Regions from separate parts of the Yersinia fenwicki genome, predicted to be linked through region 1. Evidence: riboswitches for the same ligand, from Rfam matches in the RefSeq annotation. Region 1 holds a riboswitch; the other holds the start of a gene.

Region 1 (7,870 bases):
GATGGGGTTCTGGGCCATGTAATAGCAATAATTTGCTATAGGAGCTCTATTTTTTGTTTAATTAATGGTTAATCAGGACAACACTTTCATTTTCCGTCTCTTTATAGTGATCAGGTCAAGGGCCGTGCAATACCATACCCGTCATATTTCGAGCTGCATATGCGTTGGCTGCTTTCGTTCACCCCAGTCACTTACTGCTATTGATCTTAAAATCAATAAGCTCCTGGGGATTTACTCAATTGCCGCCTTCCTGCAACTCGAATTATTTAGGGTATATAACGTATTAATTTAACCGCAAGCAGGGTAACCCTATGAACGACTCGCTCAAAGCTCAGTGTGTAGCAGAATTTCTTGGCACCGGGCTGTTTTTGTTTTTTGGTATTAGTTGCCTGGCGGCGATGAAAGTGGCCGGTGCTAGTTTCGGTTTGTGGGAAATCTGTATTGTGTGGGGGTTGGGGATTTCACTGGCGGTTTATCTGACCGCTGGCATTTCCGGGGCTCACCTCAATCCCGCGATTACCATTGCTTTATGGCTGTTTGCCTGTTTCCCCGCGCGCAAAGTCATTCCCTACAGCATTGCACAAATTGCCGGTGCTTTTGGTGGAGCGGCGCTGTCTTATATGTTGTATCACAACTTATTTACTGATTTTGAAACTGCCCATCAGATGGTGCGTGGCAGTCTGGAAAGTCTGCAACTGGCCAGTATTTTCAGTACGTTCCCCTCACCGGCTATCAGTGTATGGCAAGCCGCATTTGTCGAAATCATTATTACCTCCATTTTGATGGGGCTGATTATGGCGTTGACAGACGATGGTAATGGGGTGCCGCGTGGTGCATTAGGGCCGCTATTGATTGGTATCCTGGTGGCGGTAATAGGGGCTTCAACCGGACCATTAACCGGTTTTGCTATGAACCCCGCGCGTGATTTTGGCCCTAAATTATTTACCTTCTTTGCCGGCTGGGGAAAAATCTCAATGACTGGCGGTCGTGATATCCCTTATTTCATTATCCCGATTGTCGCCCCTATTATTGGTGCCTGTCTCGGTGCGGCGGTTTATCGCTTCTTCATTGGCAAAAACCTGCCTTGCAATACTTGTAAATTAGAGGATGAGAAAGCCAGTTTATAACTCAACATGAGTTTCCTCATCTTGAATCTATGAAACGAGATGAGGAAATTTCGTGATCTATTCTGGTTAATGGGCTGATTATAGTCCCCTGTTGATTATGACTCTGGTAAGCTGAATTGTTATTCTCCTTCATTTTGCCAGGGTCTAAACCTTCACAGGGAAATAGGTTTTCCACTTGCTGATAGGAATGCAAATATAACAAATTAGTAACACGTAGTTTATTACAGGGATGATTTATAGTAACAAACGAAACTTAATAACAATAAATTAACTGAGAGGTTTTATCATGATTTCTGCCAGTTCTCTAAACTCAGAGCTCATCAATAAAATCGCGCAGGATTTTGCTCAGGCTACTGGGCTGGCCGTGGTGGTAGTGAATATTCACGGCGAAGAGATTTCTGATCTTTTTAACTTTACGCCATTTTGTCAGTTGATGCGCCAGGACCCGGTGAACCATCTCCGTTGCCGAATGAGTGATCGTTGCGGGGGCCTTGAAGCTTCAAAGTCCAATGAGCCTTGTATTTATCGCTGCCACGCAGGGTTAACTGATTTTTCTATTCCACTGGTCATTGCCGGCCATTTAGTGGGTTTTGTGTTATGCGGCCAAGTACGGTTGCACTCAGATGTTTATCTGATTGATATCCTTAATGTCGATAATCACTGGCAGCAGAATCCGGCACTGATGGATGAGTTCCACAATGTGCCTGTTATGGATTTTTCACGGGTGATTGCATCGGCAGATTTATTGAAGTTGATTGTTGAGAATTGCCTCAAAAAACATCTCAATTTTGTGGTGATCAACGACAACATGGGCAGCAAAGAACCCGGTAGAATACGACCGGTTCATCCCCATGACAGCAAAATGAAAAAAGCACTGCGTTATATTGATACGCATTTATCGGAAGAACTACGGCTGGAAGAAGTGGCGGCTAAGGTCTATCTCAGCCCGTACTACTTCAGCAAATTGTTTAAAAAATATCAGGGCATCGGATTTAATGCCTGGGTCAATCAGCAGCGGATGGCCAATGCCAGAGAGATGTTACAACACAGCGATTGGAGCATTGCCAGCATTGCCAAGAATCTGGGTTTTTCCCAAACCAGCTATTTCTGCAAAGTGTTCCGTCAGACCTACAACGTGACACCGCAGGTATTTCGCTCACTTTCTTCTGAACGCAGCGAAATGGAATGACAGTTATTGATCTAATATCAATTAGTCATGCGATTCATTCAAGTTTGTCTATTTAAATATCCAGTATGTTATTAAAAGTATAAAATAAATAATAACAATTTTTTTGCTATTTTTTTAAATGGAATTATTCATATAACTTGTTGTTTTTATTTGGTTGTTACTTGATTTGATAGCAATTATTTGTTGTGAGGATACAAAAAAATCACTAGCAAAAAATGAAATTAACCATTTTTTATGAACAGAAAAGCGTATATTAATTTCAAGGAAGTCGATCAGGCTACTAATTAATAAATGCTCTGTTATAACCGTGTAAATAAAGAGATAAATTAAATAACGAAACAATAAATTAAATAACAGAATCTACTGTAATTAAATACTGAAACAGGTATGTCGTGGATAACACGATTGGGAAGGGGGTGTAAATCCCCCGCAGCCCCCGCTGCTGTGATGCTGACGAACCCGCTGAGACCACTGATCCATAGGATTGGGAAGGTAGCGGGGGAGAGTGACGCTAAGCCAGAAGACCAGCCAGATCAGTAAAGAGTTTCAACTCCTTCGGTGGGAAGCGGGTTGTCATCAGATGCGCGCAGCGGTGACGTTGCGCAGATGCACCTTTTTGACACTACATATCCCGCTTGAAATGGCGGGATTTTTTTATGCAATGCTCAGGCAAACAAGCATTTATCATCGCAGGAACCGGCAGCGGCTGTGGTAAAACCACCGTGACGCTGGGTATTTTGCGGGCGCTGATGGCGCGCGGATTGTCGGTGCAGCCGTTCAAAGTGGGGCCGGACTATCTGGATACTGGCTGGCATACTGCCGTCAGTGGTGTGACATCGCGTAATCTTGATGCTTTTATGTTGCCGCCCGACATCCTCAATGGGTTGTATAATCAGCATATGCGCCATGCCGATGTCGCGGTAATTGAAGGTGTCATGGGGTTGTATGACGGCTATGGCACTGACCCCGATTATTGCAGCAGTGCAGCGATGGCGAAGCAGTTGGGCTGCCCGGTTATCTTGCTGGTGGATGGTAAAGCGGTTTCGACATCCATTGCCGCAACGGTACTGGGCTTTAGCCAATTTGACCCCAAGCTGACGATTGCCGGGGTGATTGTTAACCGCGTCAATTCAGAAAATCACTATCAACTTATTCGCCATGCTATCGAACGTTATTGCGGCATTCCGGTTTTGGGCCGCTTGCCGGTCATGGACGATGTTGCCTTGCCATCACGCCATTTGGGGCTGATCCCGGCACAAGAGCGAGGCGGTGCACTATCCAAACAGCCCGATAACTCGCCGCGTTGGCAACAATTGGCCCAGCAGGTCGAAGCCTTTATCGATCTGGACCGATTGCTGACCCTGACTTCATGCACTCAACGCCCTGTTGGAACCCCTCCCGCGTTACCTTCTCAAGCTTTGGCCGACGGGCTGACATTGGCCTTAGCCGAAGATGAAGCTTTCAATTTCTACTATCCCGATAATCTTGACTTGCTGGAGCAAGCTGGCGTTCGCATCCAGCGTTTCAGCCCGCTGCATGACCGCCATCTGCCGGCTTGTCAGATGATTTATCTGGGGGGAGGGTATCCGGAGATCCACAGCCGCGCATTAGCAGAGAATACCGCGATGCATGCGGCGTTACAGCAAGCCCATCGCCAGCAAATCCCGATGTATGCCGAATGTGGCGGCTTGATGTATTTGGGGGATGCTTTAACGGATGAAAGTGGACAGCGCCATCGCATGGTGGGGGTTTTAGCCGGAGAAAGCCGGATGGGAAAACGTCTGACTCGCTTTGGTTACTGTCAGGCCGAGGCCCGCTGCGACACATTACTAGCCGCGTCAGGCGAAATTCTGCGCGGTCATGAGTTCCATTACTCCGATTTTACCAGCCCACTGACCCCCGTTTTCGATAGCAGTAAATGGCGCGATGGTGAAGTTATTCAGCGCTGGCACAGTGGCTATCAAGTGCAACGGACTCAGGCCAGTTATCTGCATATTCACTTTGCCCAGCGGCCCGGATTATTGGATGGCTGGCTGACCGTTGCCCGGAGAGTGCTATGACCCTGAGCGCGTGGTTTGTTGCTTTCCTTCTGGACCATTGGCTCGGAGATCCGCCGCGTTGGCCACATCCGGTGCGCTGGATAGGTAATCTGATCACGCTGTTGCAGCGAGTGATTCGCGCCACGTGTCATAGCGAGCGGGCACTCAAATGGGGGGGGGCGGTGCTGTGGTTACTGGTGGTGGGGATCACCTGGCTCGTCAGCTGGGGATTTTTATGGCTGATGACAGAGATTCATCCGTGGCTAGGCTGGCTGGCACAAGTGTGGATGATTTACACCTTACTAGCCGGACGTTGCTTGAGCGACGCGGCATTAGCGGTTTTTGATGCGCTACAACACGGAACCCTGGCGCAAAGTCGCGAAAAGCTGTCATGGATTGTTGGGCGTGATACTTCGCAATTGGAGAAACCACAAATCACCCGTGCGGTGGTAGAGACCGTGGCCGAAAACAGTGTCGATGGTGTGATTGCGCCGCTGTTTTTCCTGATGCTGGGGGGCGCACCGCTGGCTATGGCTTATAAGGCGGTAAATACCCTTGATTCGATGGTGGGATATAAAACGCCTAAATATCGCTCAATTGGCTATGTTTCTGCCCGTATGGATGATGCCGCCAATTGGCTTCCTGCGCGCCTTAGCTGGCTGTTACTCAGTATCGCAGCCTGGTTGATTCAGGCCGATTACCGTCAGGCGTTGCGCATTGGCTGGCGCGACCGTTATCAACACTCCAGCCCGAACTGTGCCTGGTCGGAAGCCACGGTGGCGGGAGCGCTGGGCATCCGCCTGGGTGGCCCGAATGATTACTTTGGTGAGCGGGTGGAGAAGCCGTGGATCGGCGATGAGCAGCGTGAAATCGCTCTGAGTGATATTCCACGCAGCATTCATTTGATGATGATGGCGTCGCTATTGGCCCTGTTATTGTTCGCTCTGACGCATCTGCTGTTGGTCGGTATTTAACAAGGATAACCCCATGAACTATATAAAAAACCCGCAGGAAATCGAGAAAAATAGCTTCGTTATCATTGGCGATATTATCGCCGCTGAGCGGCCAGAGACTCGGTTTGCCAGTGCGATGCATGAAGCGGTGATCAAGCGGGTTATCCATACTACCGCCGATTTTGACTGGCTCGATATTCTGCATTTCTCCCCCGATGTGTTGGCTCACATTGCTGAGGGCATCCGCCGAGGATGCACGCTATACACCGACACGACTATGGCGATGTCGGGCATTAACAAAACGCTGCTCAAGCAGATGGGATGCGAGTGCCGCTGCTATATCAGTGACCCGCGCGTGGTGGAAACTGCGCCTGTGCAGGGCATTACCCGCTCGATGGCGGCGGTGGATGTGGCGCTGGCGGAGCCGGGCGAAAAGCTATTTGTGTTCGGCAATGCGCCGACCGCGTTATTCCGTTTGTTAGAGCGCCAAGTGACCCCGGTGGCGGTCATTGGGGTGCCGGTGGGGTTTGTTGGTGCGGCGGAATCCAAAGATGCGTTGGTGGAAAGTGGTTTACCGTGCATTGCCGCGCTGGGGCGCAAAGGAGGCAGTAACGTGGCGGCAGCCATTATCAACGCCATCCTCTATCAGTTACAAAGGACGCAACTACGGGGGGCGCTATGAGCGACGGTCTGGCCAGTGATAGCCCTGTAAATGATGATATTACGCTGCAAAATCAGCAATTAGACAGCATTTGGCACAACGGCAAGCAATATCGTAAAGGCTATACCACCGGTTCCTGTGCCACGGCGGCGGCCAAAGTGGCGGCGCTGATGGTGTTGCGTCAGCAAGTGATTGATCAAATTTCTATTGTGACGCCTTCCGGCATCACCTTGTGTCTGAATGTTGAGCAGCCGTTGATTGAAGGTCAGCAAGCTACCGCCGCAATCCGCAAAGATGGCGGCGATGATGTTGATGCTACTCACGGCATGCTGATTTTTGCCCGCGTGACCCTCACGGAACAGACCGACATTACTCTGCGAGGCGGCGAAGGAGTGGGAACCGTCACCCGCAAAGGGATTGGGTTGCCGGTCGGCAGCAGCGCCATTAACCGCACTCCGCGCCAAACCATCGAAGCCGCAGTGCGTGAAGTCATCGGCCCATTGCGTGGCGCAGAAATCGAAATCTTCGCACCAGAAGGCGAGGAGCGAGCGAAGAAAACCTACAACGGACGGTTGGGGATCCTGGGCGGGATTTCCATCATCGGTACCACCGGTATTGTGACGCCGATGTCAGAAGAGAGCTGGAAACGCTCACTGGCCCTGGAGCTGGAAATGAAGCGGGCAGCCGGTGAAGAACGCGTCATTCTGGTGCCGGGTAATCACGGTGAGCGCTTTGTTCGCGACCACCTGGGGCTGGATAGCCAACGTGTGGTTACCATGAGTAATTTTGTCGGCTATATGCTGCAAGAAACCGTGCGCTTGGGGTTCCGCCGCGTTCTGTTAGTGGGGCATCCGGGCAAATTGGTCAAAGTGGCCGCCGGTATCTTCCATACCCACAGCCATATTGCTGATGGACGTATGGAGACGCTGGTGGCGCATTTGGCCTTGATGGGGGCACCCCATGCGCTATTACTTGAAGTTAATCAGTGTGATACCACGGAAGCGGCCATGGAGTTAATTGACGAGCAGGGTTGGCAGGGCGTCTATTCGCGTATCTGCGAGCGTATCTGCGAGCGTATCGCTGAGATGATGCGTTTCTCGGTTAATCCACCACAGTGCGACGCCATTTTATTCTCTTTTGATAATCAGGTGCTGGGTAGCAACCGGCCACTGGATGAGATTGTGGAGGCGTTACGATGATTACGGTGGTGGGGATTGGCCCCGGTGATACTGATTATCTGACACCCATGGCACGGCGGGCTATCGAACGCGCCGAAGTACTGGTTGGCGGTAAGCGCCATCTGGAGACACTGAGTTGCGATAGTAAAGAGTCGCGCTTGTTGGATGCCGATCTATTAGGGCTATTGGAGTGGCTGGATAGCAATAAGCATCGCGCTATTGTGGTGTTGGCCTCGGGAGATCCTTTGCTGTATGGCATCGGCAAATTGCTGGCAGCAAACTTTAGCGCCGAGGAGTTGCATATCGTTCCCGGTATTAGCGCGATTCAATATTTGTGCGCCAAAGCTGCGCTGGATATGAACGACCTCTTTCTTACCAGCAGTCATGGTCGTGAACCCGATTTTGACTGGATCTTCCAGCACGACAAAGTGGCGATGGTGACCGACGGCATCATTGGCCCAAGAGTTATTGCTGATGCGCTACAGCAACGTGGTCTGTCCCGTACCTTGATTATTGGTGAAAACCTTTCGCAATCCAACGAACGAATTTATCGCCTGCCAGCAGAGCAAGTGGCAGCCCGCTATGACCTGAATGTGGTGGTGATCCTCAATGAGAGATGAGTTGTTCCTACGTGGGCAAACAGTCCCGATGACCAAAGAGGCGGTGCGAGTATTGGCACTGGAACGGCTGAGTTTGTCAGATGCGACTCACTTGATTGATGTG
Region 2 (7,870 bases), 1.6 Mb from region 1:
CGGTTTTATAGCCATAAGCCGTTTCGTATTCTTTATCAAACAGGTTGGCAATTCTACCACGAACTGTTAGATGAGAAGTAACCGGATAGCCCGCTGAAACGTCTACTGTGCTGTAACTCGATAATTCACGCTGAGTCGAGCTATAAGCTGAGGTGCTATTGTCATAACGTTTACCGTAATACTGATAAGAGACATCCATATCAAGGTTAAACATCGTCCAATCTAACTGATACTTCGCCTGTTGCTTAGAACGGCGAGCTAATACCTCATTATTCAGATCATTACGCGGGTCAATATATTGCAGTGTGACTCCGTGCGTAAATATGCCGGTAGTGAGATTACCCGTCCACTCCACACCTTTTATGGTCGCGGAATTGACATTGTAGTAATGCCCTTTGAATGTTGAATTATCAAAAGAGTAATCAATCAGATTTTCAATTTTGTTGTGATAAGCGGACAAACGCCAGTCAAGTGGCCCAGTGACCCCTTCCAAACCCGCTTCCCATTGGCGAGACTCTTCCGGCTTAAGGTCACTGTTGGATACGATGTCAAAGCGCTGCGAACCATATTGCTGACCCAGAGACGGAGCCAGAAAACCGGTGCCATAAGACACGGTTACGCGATAGTCAGGAACGAACTCCCAGCCCGCCGCAGTTTGCCATGTTTCATGCCAGCCAAATTGCTCATCCTTATCGCCACGACCAGAAGCTTCTAATGTCACATTGCCGATTTTCTGCTGTCCGCTAAGGTATAAACCAGTGTTATCCCGCTTATAAGTATCAGAGATGGTCTGACTAGATGAGGTCAAACGCTGTTGCTGCCAGTCAAGGCCCGCGCTCAATGTTCCACTTTCAAAGCTGTAAGTGTTGCCCCATTGCACATTTCGCTGATCCATATTATCCAGCGTGGTAGCCACACCATAGCGGCCATATTGGCTACTAAAGTTGTAATCTTTATATTTCTGATAGCTACCGATTAATTGTGAAGAGTAGGCACCCGAAGCATAACGCAATCCCGCATCATAAGTGTGGTTATATAGCCGCTCTTCATCGCCGCTATAAGCCGGAGACGACAAACTGCCAATATCGTAATCAGAATTGTTGGTATAACCATAACCTCTGACGAAACCAGATATCTCTTGGTTGAATTGATGCTCCAACCCTGCCCAGAAGTTTTTATTGCGGAAACCATCACGGTCGTTATCGATTGGGTTCGGTGAGTCAGGTTTGATGTTATATCCGTTGCTGGTTTGATACCCGCCTGCTAACGTCGCCAAGGTCTCGCCAAAGCGCTGGCGAACACTGCCATCATATTGCTGATAGCCTTTAGAGCCGATCCCGGCATTAATCTGCGCGCCTTCCTGGTCTGTCTGCGTAATCACATTAATAACGCCACCAATGGCACCAGAACCATAAACAGCAGAACGCGGCCCGCGGATATATTCAACCCGCTGCACTAAGGAAATAGGGATTTGATCGAGGTTAACGCTGTTAACAATACCGGTACGTGCCAGGGGAATGCCATCGATCAATATCAGGACATGGCGGGCTTCGGTGCCACGGATATACATAGAAGAACCCTGACCTACCCCGCCGAATTGTGCAATGTCCACCCCCGGTAAACGGCGCATCACTTCATTAAGACTTTTCGCCTGCCAGCGGTCGATATCATCGCGCGTGACCACATCGGCAGGAGCCAATACGGTAGAAATAGGTTGTTTGAAACGGCTGGCGGTAACCACCATTTCATCTTTATTGCCGGTTGTGGTATTACCTTGCGCCCATCCAGAAAATGCTGTCATAGAGAGAGCTGTGAGCAGCGTATATTTTTTAATTGTGATTGTATTTTTAGTGATCATTAAGAGAGCATCCAAACTCAAATAGCGGATGCCGCAGTGCCATGGCCGGTATTACGCGACGACCACGAATATTGCGACGTGATACCGGCAGGTCTTCGGGCTTGGGATCTCTGTTATCTGACTATGAATAAAACAGAGCGGGCGATGACTTCCCATCCTTACGGACAGTGTCTGGTTGAAACCTATCGCCGTGACTTCCCCTTACCGCTGCGCGTCAGCTCCGGATTTACACCGGATTCCCTTTTAACTCTTAGGTGTTTAAGTAACAGCTTGAGGCCGGAACGCAATGCTACGATCAAGTAAAATAGATGTCTAGACTTCCATTATTGTTACAAGGAATAAATACAACAAAACTGGACATCAGAGCCACTTTCCCTACAATCCGCAGCAATACTCCTCTTTTATTATGTCCAGACGAGAAGAAACATGACTCCTGACATCCTGCCGACTGACGGCTACGAGCACCAATTGGCGGAAAAATCTGCCCGTCTTCAGGCGATGATGTCGCCGTTTCAGGCACCCGCTGCGGAAATATTCCGTTCTCCAGCAGAACATTACCGCATGAGAGCCGAGTTCCGTGTTTGGCATGATGAAGACGACCTTTACCACATCATGTTTGACCAACAGACTAAGCAGCGAATTAGGGTTGAGCAATTCCCGGTAGCCAGTTTGTTAATTAATCGTCTAATGAGTGCACTGATGACGGCCATCAGAGCCGAGCCGATTTTGCGACGCAAACTGTTCCAGATTGATTACTTATCGACCCTAAGTGGCAAACTGATTGCCTCTTTGCTATATCACCGTCCATTAGATGAAGAGTGGCAGCACAAAGCCCTGGAACTGCGTGACCAATTGCGCGAGCAAGGTTTTGACCTGCAACTGATTGGCCGAGCGTCAAAAACCAAAATCATGCTGGATCACGACCATATCGACGAAGTGTTGCCCGTCGCCGGGCGCGACATGATTTATCGTCAGGTTGAAAATAGTTTCACCCAACCTAATGCGGCGGTGAATATTCATATGTTGGAATGGGCGATTGATGTCACTCAACATGCCAGCGGCGATTTATTAGAGTTGTACTGCGGCAACGGTAATTTCTCACTGGCGTTGGCACGTAATTTTGATCGCGTATTGGCAACTGAAATTGCCAAACCGTCAGTCGCGGCGGCGCAATACAATATCGCAGCCAATCATATCGATAATGTGCAAATTATCCGGATGTCAGCGGAGGAATTTACCCAGGCTATGCAAGGTGTGCGTGAGTTTAACCGCCTGAAGGGTATTGATTTGAGTAGTTACAACTGCGAGACCATTTTTGTCGATCCGCCACGTAGTGGGTTGGATGATGAAACTGTTAAGCTGGTACAGGCCTATCCACGTATCCTTTATATCTCCTGTAATCCAGAAACCCTGAGTGCCAACCTTGAACAGTTACAACACACTCATAAAATCAGCCGATTAGCGCTATTTGATCAGTTCCCTTACACCCATCATATGGAATGTGGGGTTTTACTGGAAAAACGAGACTGACGGACAGCAGGAATCGAGACAAAAAAGGGCAACGCGATGTTGCCCTTTCTATTGGGTGCAATGAATGAACAGAAAAGCTATTGCGGATGCTGGTTATCTATATCCGCGTCGGTATCAGTATTGATGTCTATCTGCACCGATTTACGTGCTTTCAGTTTGAATAAGATCCAGAACACCAACACCACACTCAAAATCGAAGGGACAAAGTTAGAACCAATCGCCGGATGCTCAACCCGCACAATCGCGCTATACAATAAAATGCCAAGTAAGAAACACGCACCAGCCAGTACCGGCAGGCCTTGCGGCATGGCAAAATTAAGATAGCGCTGATGCAAACAATAAACCGCCAAGATTAATGTCAGCAGAGGAAAAACTGAAAAAGGAACAAACCCGCTGAATAACGTATTGAATGAGCCGTTTATTGCCAACCCTGTAATCAAAGCCAGCAGCAGGGTGCCCATTTCACGGTGAGGTTGTTTTTCAGAATAAGCTTGTTGTTGAGAGCAAGATTGTTTTTTAGAGCAAGATTGTTCCATTGTTTTCCTTACCTTATTAAGCGCGGGATACAGCGAGCTTTTCCTGCTCGCGCCGATACCAATAATAAGCACCCTTGGAGATCATCCGCAGTTGTAAAACCAGTCGTTCTTCTAACTGTCGCCGCTGTTCAGCATCTACGTCTAGTACTTCTGCACCCGCACTGAAGACAATTGTGACCATAGCCTCAGCTTGTGCTTCAGTGAAGCTGCGCGGCATATGGTTTTCTAGCTCAAGATAATCGGCCAGCTCGGCAATAAAATGTTGAATTTCACGCGCAACTGCCGCACGGAATGCGGCGGACGTCCCAGACCGCTCCCGCAGCAATAAGCGGAATGCATTAGGGTTATTACCGATAAATTCCATGAATGTAGATACTGAGGTGCGGATAACACTGCCGCCCTTGGCAATCCGCTGACGAGCTTGCCGCATAAGTTGGCGCAACATCAGACCGCTTTCGTCGACCATTGTCAGCCCAAGTTCGTCTACATCACGGAAATGCCGATAAAAAGAAGTCGGTGCAATACCCGCCTCACGGGAGACTTCCCGCAAACTCAGGCTGGCAAAACTCCGCTCAGCACTTAGTTGGCTGAACGCCGCTTCGATAAGGGAACGACGAGTCCGCTCTTTTTGTTGTGCTCTGACGCCCATAATCGTACCCAAAGGATATCCAATTTCTCAATCTAAGACATATAGTCAGCAATATACCAAACTTTATAGTAACAACCGTTATACAAACGTATCATCACAATACAGAATTGCCGCTTTACAGCACACGTCACGGGAATTTACCTATTGTTTATTGGGTTATATCCAGGATGATGTTAATGTTGCGTTGTAATTTTGTATAATAATAGGTCTCTCCTACATGCAACAGCATTTCCATTTTGATGCCATTGTTATTGGCTCGGGTCCTGGCGGTGAAGGTGCCGCTATGGGGTTGGTTAAGCAAGGTGCCCGCGTCGCCGTGATTGAACGGTACAGTAATGTGGGCGGGGGGTGCACCCATTGGGGCACCATCCCTTCCAAAGCTTTGCGCCACGCCGTTAGCCGTATTATCGAGTTCAATCAAAATCCACTTTACAGCGACAACGCCCGAACCATCAGCTCCTCTTTTGCTGATATCTTAAACCATGCGGATCGCGTTATTAATCAGCAAACCCGTATGCGCCAGGGCTTTTATGATCGTAATCACTGCCAAATGTTCTCCGGCGATGCTAGTTTTATTGATGCCAATACCATAAACGTGCGTTATGCAGATGGTACCAACGATACACTGCGAGCCGATAACATCGTGATTGCGACCGGTTCACGCCCCTATCGCCCAGCAAATGTTGATTTTACCCACGAACGCATATACGACAGCGATACTATTTTACAACTCAGCCATGAGCCCCAACACGTCATTATCTATGGCGCTGGGGTTATTGGCTGTGAATACGCTTCAATTTTCCGTGGCTTGAGTGTCAAAGTTGATTTAATCAATACCCGCGACCGTCTGCTGGCGTTCCTCGATCAGGAAATGTCAGATGCCCTCTCTTACCACTTCTGGAATAACGGCGTAGTTATCCGCCATAACGAAGAATTTGAGCAGATTGAAGGAACCGTTGACGGAGTTATTGTCCATCTAAAATCAGGCAAAAAGGTCAAAGCAGATTGTTTGCTGTATGCTAATGGACGCACCGGTAATACCAGTGGCTTAGGCTTAGAGAAAATTGGGCTGGAAGCGGATAGCCGCGGCTTGTTGAAGGTCAACAGCATGTATCAAACAGCACTTTCCCATGTGTATGCGGTTGGGGATGTCATTGGCTACCCAAGTCTGGCCTCTGCGGCTTATGATCAAGGGCGAATTGCAGCACAGGCGATGATCAAAGGCGAAGCGAATACTCACCTGATCGAAGATATTCCAACCGGAATTTATACTATCCCGGAAATCAGCTCGGTGGGTAAAACGGAACAAGATCTAACAGCGATGAAAGTCCCCTACGAGGTGGGTCGCGCGCAATTTAAACATCTCGCACGGGCGCAAATCGTTGGCATGGATACCGGCAGTTTAAAAATCTTGTTCCATCGGGAAACCAAACAGATCCTCGGCATTCATTGCTTTGGCGAACGTGCGGCTGAAATTATCCACATCGGGCAGGCCATAATGGAGCAAAAAGGAGAAGGCAATACTATCGAATATTTCGTTAATACTACCTTCAACTATCCAACTATGGCAGAAGCCTACCGAGTGGCTGCACTCAATGGATTAAACCGCCTGTTCTAATTTTGGGTTGATAACATCTGAATCCATGCGCGGTTGCATGTGTTTACGTATGGCCTCGGCAAGTTGCTCATAGCGGCCACGCAATGGGGAGCCGGGGCGATACACTAACGCAATAGTGCGCTTTGGTACTGGCTTGTAGCATTCCAGATAACAAACACCATCACGCTTTCTTTCATTCGGTACTGCAAGTGATGGCAATAGCGTAATTCCGCTTCCCGCTGCAACCATGTTACGCAGAGTTTCCAAGCTGGTAGCGCGGAAATGTGTGTCTTCATCAGCGCCGGCCTGGAAGCAAAAACCCATCGCCTGATCTCGCAAACAGTGACCATCTTCCAGCATCAGTAATTTCTCACCTGCCAGCTCATGCATCTGCACTTTGTCACGATCGGCCCACGGGTGATCAGCATAAATCGCCAATTGCATCGGCTCATCAAAGAGCGGAACTTCAATAAAAGCTTCTGTCTCTTTAACCAAAGCCAGAATGGCACAATCGAGTTTACCGCTATCCAACTGTGCCAGAAGGTTTTGGGTTTGCGCTTCGTGCAGATACATTTCCAGTTTAGGAAATGTTTGATGCAACATAGGGATGATTTGCGGCAATAAATACGGCCCAACAGTAGGAATAAGTCCAATATGCAGTGGGCCAGACATGCTCTCTCCCTGCAAACTAGCCATCTCTTTGAGCACTTTCACTTCTCGCAATACTGTTCTGGCTTGTTCCACCAGCAACAACCCTGCTTGGGTAAACAACACTTTACGACTGGTGCGCTCTAACAACATCACGCCCAGTTCATCTTCCAGTTTACGAATCTGGCCACTTAATGTGGGTTGACTGACATGACAAGAGTCGGCTGCGCGACGGAAATGCCTGAACTCAGCCAGCGCCACTAGGTATTCTAAATCACGAATATTCATCGGTGCTCCGCTTTATGATAGCCATTAACGATAGATAAGATAGCAACCAGTGATTAGAACTATCAAGTGATAAAATGAATAATGTGTCCCAACGAAGAGATACCCAGAAAAATTTAAATATTTTATTTTCTAATTAAGGAGTTACAAATGTTTACTAGCCAAGAAGGTAAAAAAGTCCCACAAGTCACTTTCCATACCCGTCAGGGCGACCAGTGGATTGATGTAACTACCGATGAGTTATTTAACAATAAAACCGTAATCGTATTTTCACTACCGGGTGCCTTTACCCCGACTTGTTCTTCCAGCCATCTGCCGCGTTATAACGAACTGGCCGGTGTGTTTAAACAACACGGTGTTGATAGCATTCTGTGTGTGTCGGTCAATGATACTTTCGTGATGAATGCCTGGAAAGCTGATCAACATGCTGAAAATATTACTTTCATTCCTGATGGTAACGGCGAATTCACCAAAGGCATGAATATGCTGGTTGAGAAAGCTGATCTGGGCTTCGGACCGCGTTCATGGCGTTATTCAATGCTGGTACGTAATGGCGTGGTTGAGAAAATGTTTGTCGAGCCAAACAAACCAGGTGACCCGTTTGAAGTGTCTGATGCTGACACCATGCTTAAATATCTGGCCCCTGATTTTAAAGTACAGGAATCAGTTTCTGTCTTTACCAAACCAGGCTGCCCATTCTGTGCCAAAGCTAAACAGATGCTGCAAGATCGTGGTATTCAGTATGAAGAAATCGTGCTGGGTAAAGA

The links. Region 1 has a riboswitch for cobalamin ahead of ACF3VQ_RS13325 (cobyrinate a,c-diamide synthase). Riboswitches for the same ligand answer to the same signal wherever they lie in the genome.
Positions count from the first base shown of each region.
Region 2: it holds a riboswitch for cobalamin, as region 1 does, so the genes downstream of both, btuB (TonB-dependent vitamin B12 receptor BtuB) here and ACF3VQ_RS13325 (cobyrinate a,c-diamide synthase) in region 1, are expected to answer to the same signal.

Region 1 is NZ_CP170755.1:2,900,943-2,908,812, reverse strand. Features, by position in the region: gene pduF (propanediol diffusion facilitator PduF) at 312-1,127, shown strand; gene pocR (regulatory protein PocR) at 1,414-2,316, shown strand; cobalamin riboswitch at 2,683-2,864, shown strand; gene ACF3VQ_RS13325 (cobyrinate a,c-diamide synthase) at 2,973-4,376, shown strand; gene cbiB (adenosylcobinamide-phosphate synthase CbiB) at 4,373-5,329, shown strand; gene ACF3VQ_RS13315 (cobalt-precorrin-8 methylmutase) at 5,343-5,990, shown strand; gene cbiD (cobalt-precorrin-5B (C(1))-methyltransferase CbiD) at 5,987-7,168, shown strand; gene ACF3VQ_RS13305 (cobalt-precorrin-7 (C(5))-methyltransferase) at 7,165-7,767, shown strand; gene ACF3VQ_RS13300 (decarboxylating cobalt-precorrin-6B (C(15))-methyltransferase) at 7,757-7,870, shown strand, end outside.
Region 2 is NZ_CP170755.1:4,499,335-4,507,204, forward strand. Features, by position in the region: gene btuB (TonB-dependent vitamin B12 receptor BtuB) at 1-1,858, opposite strand, end outside; gene murI (glutamate racemase) at 1-15, opposite strand, end outside; cobalamin riboswitch at 1,927-2,154, opposite strand; gene trmA (tRNA (uridine(54)-C5)-methyltransferase TrmA) at 2,285-3,388, shown strand; gene ACF3VQ_RS20410 (YijD family membrane protein) at 3,466-3,924, opposite strand; gene fabR (HTH-type transcriptional repressor FabR) at 3,941-4,573, opposite strand; gene sthA (Si-specific NAD(P)(+) transhydrogenase) at 4,791-6,191, shown strand; gene oxyR (DNA-binding transcriptional regulator OxyR) at 6,174-7,106, opposite strand; gene ACF3VQ_RS20430 (glutathione peroxidase) at 7,254-7,870, shown strand, end outside.